2 regions of the Desulfoplanes formicivorans genome follow, and region 1 is predicted to be linked to the other one. Evidence: predicted binding sites of a transcription regulator. Region 1 holds the regulator's gene; the other holds the start of a gene.
The links. The regulator sigma-54, encoded in region 1, starts transcription at its own class of promoters, with help from an activator protein. The targets are predictions, from matches to a motif close to CTGGCACGGNNNNTGCTT.

Region 1 (5,755 bases):
TTGTTGGAATCATTCGGCCCAATGGGGGCTCGGTGTTTCTGGGGGACCAGGAAATCACCCGGTGGCCCTTGCATCAGAGGGCCAAAAGCGGCGTCAGTTATCTGCCCCAGGAAAGTTCCATCTTCAAGAAGCTGACTGTTCGCCAGAATCTGATGATCATTCTGGAATACACGGGCCTGTCCAGGAAAAAGCGCAACGAAAAAGCCGATCATCTCCTTGAGCAATTGGGTATTACCCGCCTTGCCCATCAAAAGGCAGCCTTCTTGTCCGGAGGAGAACGCCGACGCCTGGAGATTGCTCGCGCCCTGATTCAGGACCCCACCTTCATCCTTCTTGACGAACCCTTTGCCGGTATTGATCCCTTGGCTGTGGAGGATATCCAGCAGATTATCCGTTCCCTGCGGGAGTTGGGTATTGGAGTGCTCATTTCGGATCACAATGTCCGGGAGACCCTCAATATCTGCGATCGTGCCTCCATTGTGTATGATGGGCAGATCATCCTTGAAGGAACCCCTGACGAGATCGTCAATAATCCCAAGGCGCGGCAGATTTATCTTGGAGAAGATTTCACCCTTTAGATGATTGCAAGGGGTTTGCTTCTGTGGCACAAGGAAAGTGCAGGCAAACTTGAATGATCCTTTTTTCACTTTATTGAAATAATTCATAACATTTTTGCAACCTTTCTTTAGCCGGGCACTCTTTGACGCCCGGGTAGTCCTGCCTCGACGAGAATACTTATGGCTCTGGAATTACGACAAAATCTCAAGCTCACTCAGCAGCTGGTCATGACCCCTCAATTGCAGCAGGCGATCAAGCTTTTACAGCTATCGCGGGTAGAGCTGCTGGACGTGATTCAGGAAGAACTGCTGGAAAATCCCATGCTCGACGAACAAGGTCAGGGCGAAAACAAGTCCGAGCAGGAGAGCAATCAGGAGGCCGAGACCAAAGGACAGGATGACAAGAAGGAATTGGCAACTGAGGAAAAAGATTTCCTCAAGAATGCCGAATGGGAAGATTATCTGGGAGATTTTTCCAGTACCACCCGACAGGTTCAGGGGTATGAAAGTGAGTCCCTGGAAGAGATCAGTTCCTATGAAGGCCGCGTTTCGGCCAAGCCCTCCCTTGAGGGTCATCTGCTCTGGCAGCTCCATCTTTCCGATATAGACGAAGAAGATTGTCGCATTGGTGAGATGATCATTGGCAGCCTCACCTCTTCCGGATATCTGGCCGCCAGTGTGGAAGACCTTGCCCAACAGCTTGGGGTATCGGAAGAAACCGTGGAGCGGGTGCTTGGGGTTGTCCAGCATTTTGACCCCGTTGGCATTGCTGCCCGCACGGCCAAGGAGTGTTTGCTCATCCAGCTTGATGCTGTTGACGACCATGATCCCATCCTCAGGTCCCTTATCGAGGATCATCTGGAAGACATTGAGCAACGCCGGTACAAGCCCCTTTTGCGCAAGTTCAAGCTCGCCAAGGACGATCTCAAGGAATATCTTGACGTCATTACCGCCCTGGATCCCCTGCCCGGTGCCAGTTACGGATCTTCCACCTCGGTTTATGTCAGCCCTGATGCCTACGTGTACAAGTATGACGATGATTATATCATTGTCCTCAATGACGATGGTTTGCCCAAATTGCAGCTCAACCCCTTTTACATGGAGACCATGCAGGGGCGGACAAGCAAGGAAGACTCATCCTATCTTCATGAAAAAATGCGTGCTGCCCAGTGGTTGATGAAGAGTCTGCAGCAGCGTCAGCGGACCCTGTTCAAGGTGGTGGAAAGTATCGTCAAGTTTCAGCATGATTTTTTCGATTACGGACCCACACGCCTCAAACCCCTTATCCTCAAGGATGTGGCTGCTGATATTGACATGCACGAGTCAACGGTCAGCCGGATCACCACCAACAAGTACCTGGCAACACCTCACGGTATTTTTGAACTCAAATATTTTTTCAACAGCGCATTGGATCTGGACGACGGGACCCAGGTGGGTTCGGAAAGTGTCAAGGTGGCCATCAAGAAGATCATTGAAGGAGAAGATCCCAAAAAGCCGTACAGCGACGAAAAAATTTCCAAAATGCTCAAGGACATTCTTGAGGTGAATATTGCGCGCAGGACCGTGGCCAAGTACCGTTCGGCCCTGAATATTGAATCGTCTTCCAGGCGCAAAAAATTTTTCTGATTCTCCCAGGGCTTTTTCCGGAGTACAAGGAAACTTTCTTGGAGCCGTGTTTGGGACGGCATACATGTGTTGTCGTGTACCCACCTTTATCCAGGAGGTATTCTATGAATATGAACTTCAACTTCAAGAACTTCGAGCCTTCAGATCATCTGCGCGAGTATGCCAAGGGTCGTTTTGGCAAGATTGCCAAGTATGTCCCCAATCCGGATAACGCTGATCTCCAGGTCAATCTTGAAGTGGAAAAGTTTCGTCATCGGGCAGATGTGGTCCTCACCGGTGACAACCTCCGATTGTCGGCCAACGAGCAGAGCGAAGACATGTACTCCACGGTGGACCTGCTCCTTGACAAGCTCGAGGCCCAGGTGCGCCGTGTACGCGACAAGGGCAAGAAGGTCAGGAAAAAGGGGGCAACCGGCAGATTTGATGTCATCAGTTTTTCCGATGAAACGGAACTCAAGGGGCAAACCCCGACTATTGTCCGCTCGGACCGTTTTTCTCCCAAGCCCATGGGCGTGGATGAAGCGGCCATGCAGCTGGACAGCCTCGAAGATGATTTTTTGGTTTTTCTCAATGCTGAAACAGAACGGGTCAATGTGATCTATCACCGCAAAAACGGAGATTTCGGTCTTATTGATCCTGGGATTTGATACATGAAACTTGCTGATTTTCTCGATGATGCATGTGTAATCGCTGACTTGCAGGCCAGGACCAAGGAGGAGGTCCTGGCCGAACTTATTGAACCCCTCAAGGCAAGGTGGCCCGAACTTGATCAGGAAAAGATACTTTCGGTTCTTCTGGACAGGGAAAAGCTCGGGACAACGGGGATAGGTGACGGCATTGCCATCCCTCATGGCAAGATGGAGGGGATCCAGGAGGTCGGGCTTGTTGTTGGTCGCAGCCTCGAAGGACTGGATTTCAACGCGCTGGACCACAAGCCCTGCCGTATCTTTTTTCTGGTGCTGGCACCGGAACATGTGGCAGGAATGCATTTGCGGATCTTGGCCCATATTTCCCGACTCCTTCAAGATGTTTCCTTTCGGCAGGCATTTCTCAATGCGTCTGACAAGATGGCCTTGTGCAACCTCCTCAAGGAGGCGTAGCCTGTGAGTTCGATCACACCCCCTGTTGTCATTTTGACCGGTTTGTCCGGGGCAGGCAAAAGTACCGCTCTCAACGTGTTTGAAGATCTCGGTTTTTTTTGTGTCGATGGTCTTCCGGCAAGCATCCTTACCGCCCTGGTCACTCTGTTTGCTCAAGAAAAAAACAGCAAATACAGGGGGATTGCCTTGGGTATGGACCTGCGGCAACTGGATTTCATGGACCAGTGGCTTCTTGCCCGGGAAGAACTGGACAAGCTGGGGGTCGTTCCCAGGATTCTTTTTATTGAAGCCGCAACCAATGTTCTGCTGCGTCGTTACGCCACAACCCGACGTCCCCATCCCCTTGAAAACCGCGTGGCCGGCCTGGAGCAGGCCGTGGCCATGGAACGGGAAATCCTGGCTCCCATTCGGGAACAGGCCGATCTTGTAGTGGACACATCTGCGTATTCGGTCCATGATCTGCGCCGAATCATCCAGGAACATTGGACCGTTTCCAGGGAGAGCGCCTCGGGTTTACGGGTTCATCTCATTTCCTTTGGATTCAAATACGGTGTGCCGGCGGAAGCAGATATCGTGCTGGATTTGAGGTTTTTGCCCAATCCGTATTTTGATGAAAAATTACGGCCCTTTTCCGGCAAGGATGAGGCCGTGGCCAAGTATGTTTTTGCCCAGGACGTTGCCCGGGAGTTCTTTGAAAAACTCCAGGGGTTTCTCCTTTTCCTGTTGCCCTTATATGCCAAGGAAGGGCGCTACCGTTTGACCATTGGTTTTGGCTGTACGGGCGGGCGTCATCGATCCGTGGCTGTGACAGAGAAAATGTTCACCATTCTTCGTCAAAAAGGGTTTGTCGTTTCCCTGGAACACCGTCATCTTGAATTAGGCTAGTCGGGGAGTATGCTTGAATGATTGGTATCGTATTGGTAACCCATGGTGTACTGGGCGATGTTCTCCTTGAAACGGCAAGGACCATTGTGGGAGAAACGCCGTATTGTCAGTGTGTGGGCATTGATATTTCAAAAGGCATGGACGCCATTCTCGCCGAAGTTAAGGATGCGGCCAAGGCCTGTGACCAGGGCCGCGGTGTTTTGGTTCTGACGGACATGTTTGGTGGGACGCCGAGTAACATCAGCCTTTCGCTTCTTGTGGCCGGAAAACTGGAGGTCGTTACCGGGGTCAATCTTCCTCTTTTGCTCAAGGTCCTGGCCCATAGAGATCTTGAGCTGCACAAGCTTGCCTCTGAAGCCAAGTCGGCCGGTAAACAGGGAATTCTTGTGGCCGGTGAAGTCTTGCGAAGGAGGGTGGAGGGATAAATGCTCTGGGTGAGGATAGATAATCGACTCGTGCACGGACAGGTCATCGAGACCTGGCTCCCCTACACCAAGGCGCGAACCATTATCGTTATCAACGATGAACTGGCCGACGACATGATCCGTCAAGAAATCATGCATCTGGCCATTCCTCAGGATATCTCCCTTGTTTTTTCCAAGGTGGTCAAGGCCGACAAGGCCATTGCCCAGGCCCGTCAGCTCCGGCACAATGCATCCATTCTGCTCCTTTTTTCCACCTGCAATGACGCCAAAATCGCCTATAATCACGGCGTAACCTTTTCCCAATTGAACATAGGCAATCTCCATTATGGTCCAGGGAAAAAACAGATTTGTGATCATGTTGCCCTGGGGGCCGAAGATATTACCTGCCTGAAATTTTTTTCCAAACAGGGAATCGAGCTTGATTTCAGGTGTGTCCCCACCAAACCAGTGCAGGTAGCAGCATGGTAGGTTCCCACGCATACATCGTTATGGTCCTTGGAGCAGGGAGTTTTTTTTTGCCGTTTTGTCCCTGTTCAGATTTTGCGTAAGTGTTCAATTGCTGTCCCGGCCCCTTGTTGCGGGTGCCTGCTGGTCCCTGGTGACCGGTTCCTGGTCAACCGGTCTGGGCGTGGCCTTTTTTTTCGAGCTTCTCTGGCTTGATTGCATTCCTGTGGGCACCTTCATCCCGCCCGCCTCTCTTTTCTCCACCATTGCCTCCCTGACCCTTGTGCACGTGCTCGGTCTGCAGCATCCCAGTGAAATTTTCATGGTGCTGGTAGCCACGACCCCGTTTGCGTCTTTCATGTCCTGGCTCGAAGCCAGGCAGCGTATGTGGCAGAACAGGGAATTCAATCTTCTCGTGGTGGCGACGCGCCGGGGCAATGCGAGTCTCTTTGCCCCGGAGAAGTTTATCCGCAAGGGGATCGTGCACACCTTTCTGATCCAGGCTGTGGCCTGTCTGGGCATCCTTGCTCTGCTTCACGTGTTGTTGGGCTATGCTCTTGAACATGTGCACATTGTGCCCTGGGTGTCATGGCCGATCCTCTGGCTCATAGCCAGCCTTGGTGGTGTTATTGCCATGCGATTTCGCAATGCCCATTTGTACATGCTGGGAGGCATTGGTCTGGTGGAGCTGGTTTTGTGGTCGGGATTTTTTGTGTAA
Region 2 (4,220 bases), on a different contig from region 1:
TATTTGCTGTTCAAACTGGACAGGCGGTCCGCATATCCGCGACTGACCATCACCCGGAAAATGGTCCGGGACGGGTCCGTGTATTTCGGTCCTTTCACCTCGGCCCTGGCGGCTCGTCAAACCCTCAAAACTCTCAACCGGGTGTTTGCGCTTCGAAAATGCAATGACCATGTGTTCAGAAACCGGGTTCGGCCCTGTTTGCAGTATGATATGGGTCGCTGCCTGGGACCGTGCGTTCATGAGGTGGCCAGGGATGAGTATGCCGGCATGGTCAGGCAGGTGGAGCTTTTCCTGTCCGGAAAATCCAAGGAACTCCTGAGTGATCTGCGTACAAGGATGCACAAGGCTGCTGATGAACTGGCCTTTGAACGGGCTGCGCAGTTGCGGGATCAGATCCGGGCCATTGAAAAGACGGTGGAGCCCCAGGCGGCCGTGCTTGCGACGGATAAGGATCTGGATGTGTTTGCCGTGACAGGCGGCCACAACGATCTGGTTATTTCCGTGGTTTTTGTCCGGGGTGGCAAGGTTGTGGATGGGAACCAGTTTTACTGGAACAACATGAAGATCAAGGGGGGTGATCAGCAGACCATGCTGGTGTCCTTTTTGGGTCAGTTCTACGGTCCGGAAAAATCCATTCCCGAGAGGATCGTCCTTCCCTTTGCCCTTGACGATCCCGCCCTGGAGGAGGCCCTTTCGGATTTTCGCAAGGGCAGGGTGCATATTGCCAAGGCCTGGGGGCCTGCCGAGCGCCGTCTGGTAACCATGGCCAAGGCCAATGGCGGGGAATTCATGCGCAGAAAACAGCAGACCCGGAAAACCCTTGATCTGGCCCGGGCGCTTAAACTGCCCGGAGAACCACAACGTATCGAGTGCATTGATGCCTCGCATCTGTCGGGCCAGGGGATGCTGGTGGGCATGGTTGTTTTTGAAAACGGCAGACCCGTGAAAAACGATTACCGTATTTATGGATTCCCGGAACTCGAAGGTGCGGGGGATGACTACAAAGCCCTGGCCGGCTTTCTTGTTCGCCGCCTTGAAGCGGGTCCTCCCTGGCCGGATCTTTTGCTGGTTGATGGCGGCAAGGGTCAGTTGCGTATTCTGGAACGTGTTTTTGAGGAGCAGAACCAGCAAGGGCTGTTTCCCATGGCCTCCATTACCAAGGGGGAGACTCGCCGGGCCGGAGAACTTGAAGACCGTATTTTTCTGCCCGGACGCAAGAACCCCCTGCCCCTCAAACCGGGAAGTCCCGAATTGCTCTATCTGCAACAGATCAGGGATAACGCCCATCGCTTTGTCATCTCCAGGCAGCGTCGATCCAGGAAAAAAACAACTCTTGATTCCACTCTGGAATCCCTGCCCGGAATCGGTCCCAAGATGGCCCGTTTGCTGTGGGAACATTTTGGTTCTCTGGAAGCCATGAAAAAGGCCGATGTGGAGGCTATTCAGGTCATCAAGGGAATCGGAAAGAAAAAGGCCTTCATGCTGGCAAATGCCCTTGCAGGTTTGAACCGCCCGTCCGGAAAAACGTGAGCTGGATAAGGGGGATGCGGTTCTCGGGAGGCCTGCCCGGGCGACATGGACGGTTGCCGGTTTCATGTTCGGCAGGATGTACAATGCGTTTTATGGGCGCAAAGTGCGTCTTGGCGAGCGTGGTGTAGGCATTGCCTCATGCTCATGTTGTTGCAATGCATGTATTTGATTGACTTGGAACTGCTCTTGCTTCTCTTGAAGCAGGTAGGAAGAGTGATGTTGATTGCATGTATTGTTGACAAGGTTTGCAGGCTTCACGCCATGATTATCAGGCAGGCCAGGAGGTTACACCCATGAAGATCGCTATCAGCGCGCAGCAGAACAGTTTGACCAGTCCCCTTGATCCCCGGTTTGGCCGGGCCCAGGGGTTTATCATCTACGATACGGAGTTGAACACGCATCAATGGCTGGACAACCAGAACATGGATCTTGCCCAGAGTGCGGGCATTCAGACGGCCCAGATGGTTGTGCAGGCCGGGGCCCAGGCCGTGATCACCGGCCAGGTCGGTCCCAAGGCCCGGGCAGCTCTGGAACAGGGCAGCATCAGAATCGTGAGCACCGGGGCTGCAACCGTTCAGCAGGCCATTGAGGAATTTGTTGGTGGTGGGGCACCGGCACCCACGCAGGGTCAGGATATGCCACAGACCGGTCCAGGCACGGGACGCGGTATGGGACAGGGTGGCGGCATGGGCTCGGGAATGGGCCGAGGCATGGGTCGCGGTATGGGCGGTGGCCGTTGTGGCCAGGGCCGCGGATCCGGCGGCATGGGCCCCGGCGGTGGTCAGGGAAGAGGCCGGAATAGATAAGAGACAGAGACGGTGGAGGTCAAAGGTCGGAAGACACTTCCCCCTCAATGAGTACCGCTGTTTTCAAGGATACACCATGAAAAGGCCGGAACCCGGGATATTGTCCCGGGTTCCGGCCTCTTTATGTACCAGCGTTCAAGCTTGTGAGCCTATCTTTTGCAGCTAGTGATCACAGATGTTTTGTCCGGTCTTCAGGGTGCCGTTCATGAAGGCCGTGGCCAGTTCTTCGGGAGAACCGCCCTGGGCGCCTACAAGAACCTTGACCCCGGCCTCGGTGAACAAACTCTGGGCCCTGGCTCCCATGCCGCCGGTGATGACCAGATCGGCTCCCTGCTCGGCAACCCATTTGGGCAGAACACCGGGCTCATGGGGCGGAGGATTGAGAAATTCGGTCCCGAGAACCTTCTTGGTGGTTTCGTCAACGCTGACCATGGCGAATTGTTCGCAGTGACCGAAATGCATACACAAAAGACCATTGGCAATAGGTATGGCAATTTTCATAGTAGATGCCTCTCCTTGGGGTTTGACAGGTGCTTGGGAATTGGAGGCCGTGGGCGGCTGGGTGCCGTCCTGAAGGCTGCCTGCCATGGCCAGAATGGGTTTGATGATGCGGCCCATGGCCTTGGCGGCTTCGCTTTCGTGGTGAACCTTGACGTAGACGTATCCTTCGTCACCGGCTCGAACAACTTCGGGATCAATGGGGATGCGGCCGAGAAAGTTGACATTCATCTCTCTAGCCAGGTCTTCGCCACCGCCCGGAGGAAAGATGTCCACCACTTCACCACATTTGGGGCAGACAAATCCGCCCATGTTTTCAACGATTCCCAAAATGGGGTTGCCCAGCTGGTGGCAGAAGGTCACGGAACGACGAACATCGTCAACAGCCACACCCTGGGGGGTGGTTACGATGACTGCCTGGGCATCCTTTCCCAGAAGCTGCATGGCAGACATGGGTTCGTCACCGGTTCCCGGAGGGCAGTCAACCACCAGAAAGTCCAGATCGCCCCAGGCCACATCTTCGATGAACTGTCTGATCAGACCCATCTTGACAGGGCCGCGCCAGATGACCGCATCCTTGTCACTGGGGATCATGAACCCGAGGGACATGACCCACAGATTGGGACTCCATTGAATCGGCTCCATGTAATCCTTTTCAACATGGGGATGTTCTCCCTTGAGACTCAGCAGACGAGGCACGCTGGGGCCGTGTACATCCACGTCCAGCAGCCCGACTTTTTTTCCGGCCAGGGACAGGGAAACAGCAATGTTGGTGGCCACGGTGCTTTTGCCAACGCCTCCCTTGCCCGAGAGAACCACCAGTTTATGTTTGATCTTGCTGAGCGTGTTTTTCAGTTTTTCATCTTTGCTCCCGCAATTTTCACAGCTTCCGCCGGCGCAGGATGAACAGTGTTCAGACATGGGTGCCTCCCGTCATGAAACTAGGGTTGATATGCAAAAAAGTGGGTACAAGGCTGTTTCTTCCATTACGGCCGTGTACCTCAATCACTGGTTGTTTTGGCATGCCGGAGCATGGTTTGCCACATGGGAGGGAATAACTGGCCGATTCCCTCGGGATCATATTCCACAATGCTTTGTCTCCGGACCTGAGCCTCGGTGAATGCGGCATCATAGGGCAATGTGCCTAGTAGTGGAATCTTTTTGGTCTGGCAATATGCTTTCATTTTATCCACGAGTTCGTGGTTGATGTCCGCCTTATTGATGAGCACCATGGCCGGGATGTTGAAATGGGTGGTCAGCTGGTAGACCCGTTCCATGTCGTGCACGGCCGAGATGGTGGGCTCGGCAACAATAACCGCCAGGCCTGCATTGCTCAGGGATGCGATGACCGGACAGCCTATCCCGGGGGATCCGTCGATCAGAACC

Region 2: DPF_RS11915 (NifB/NifX family molybdenum-iron cluster-binding protein) is a predicted target of sigma-54. The motif match lies at 1,705-1,722, and genes of this name have one in related genera.

Annotation. Positions count from the first base shown of each region.
Region 1 covers NZ_BDFE01000016.1:155,756-161,510, reverse strand. The annotation lists gene lptB (LPS export ABC transporter ATP-binding protein) at 1-578, shown strand, start outside; gene rpoN (RNA polymerase factor sigma-54) at 738-2,183, shown strand; gene hpf (ribosome hibernation-promoting factor, HPF/YfiA family) at 2,288-2,830, shown strand; gene DPF_RS08660 (PTS sugar transporter subunit IIA) at 2,834-3,283, shown strand; gene rapZ (RNase adapter RapZ) at 3,287-4,168, shown strand; gene DPF_RS08650 (PTS sugar transporter subunit IIA) at 4,186-4,593, shown strand; gene DPF_RS08645 (PTS sugar transporter subunit IIB) at 4,594-5,061, shown strand; gene DPF_RS08640 (PTS sugar transporter subunit IIC) at 5,117-5,755, shown strand.
Region 2 covers NZ_BDFE01000020.1:93,065-97,284, forward strand. The annotation lists gene uvrC (excinuclease ABC subunit UvrC) at 1-1,530, shown strand, start outside; gene DPF_RS11915 (NifB/NifX family molybdenum-iron cluster-binding protein) at 1,824-2,336, shown strand; gene DPF_RS11920 (iron-sulfur cluster carrier protein MrpORP) at 2,499-3,755, opposite strand; gene DPF_RS11925 (ATP-binding protein) at 3,836-4,220, opposite strand, start outside.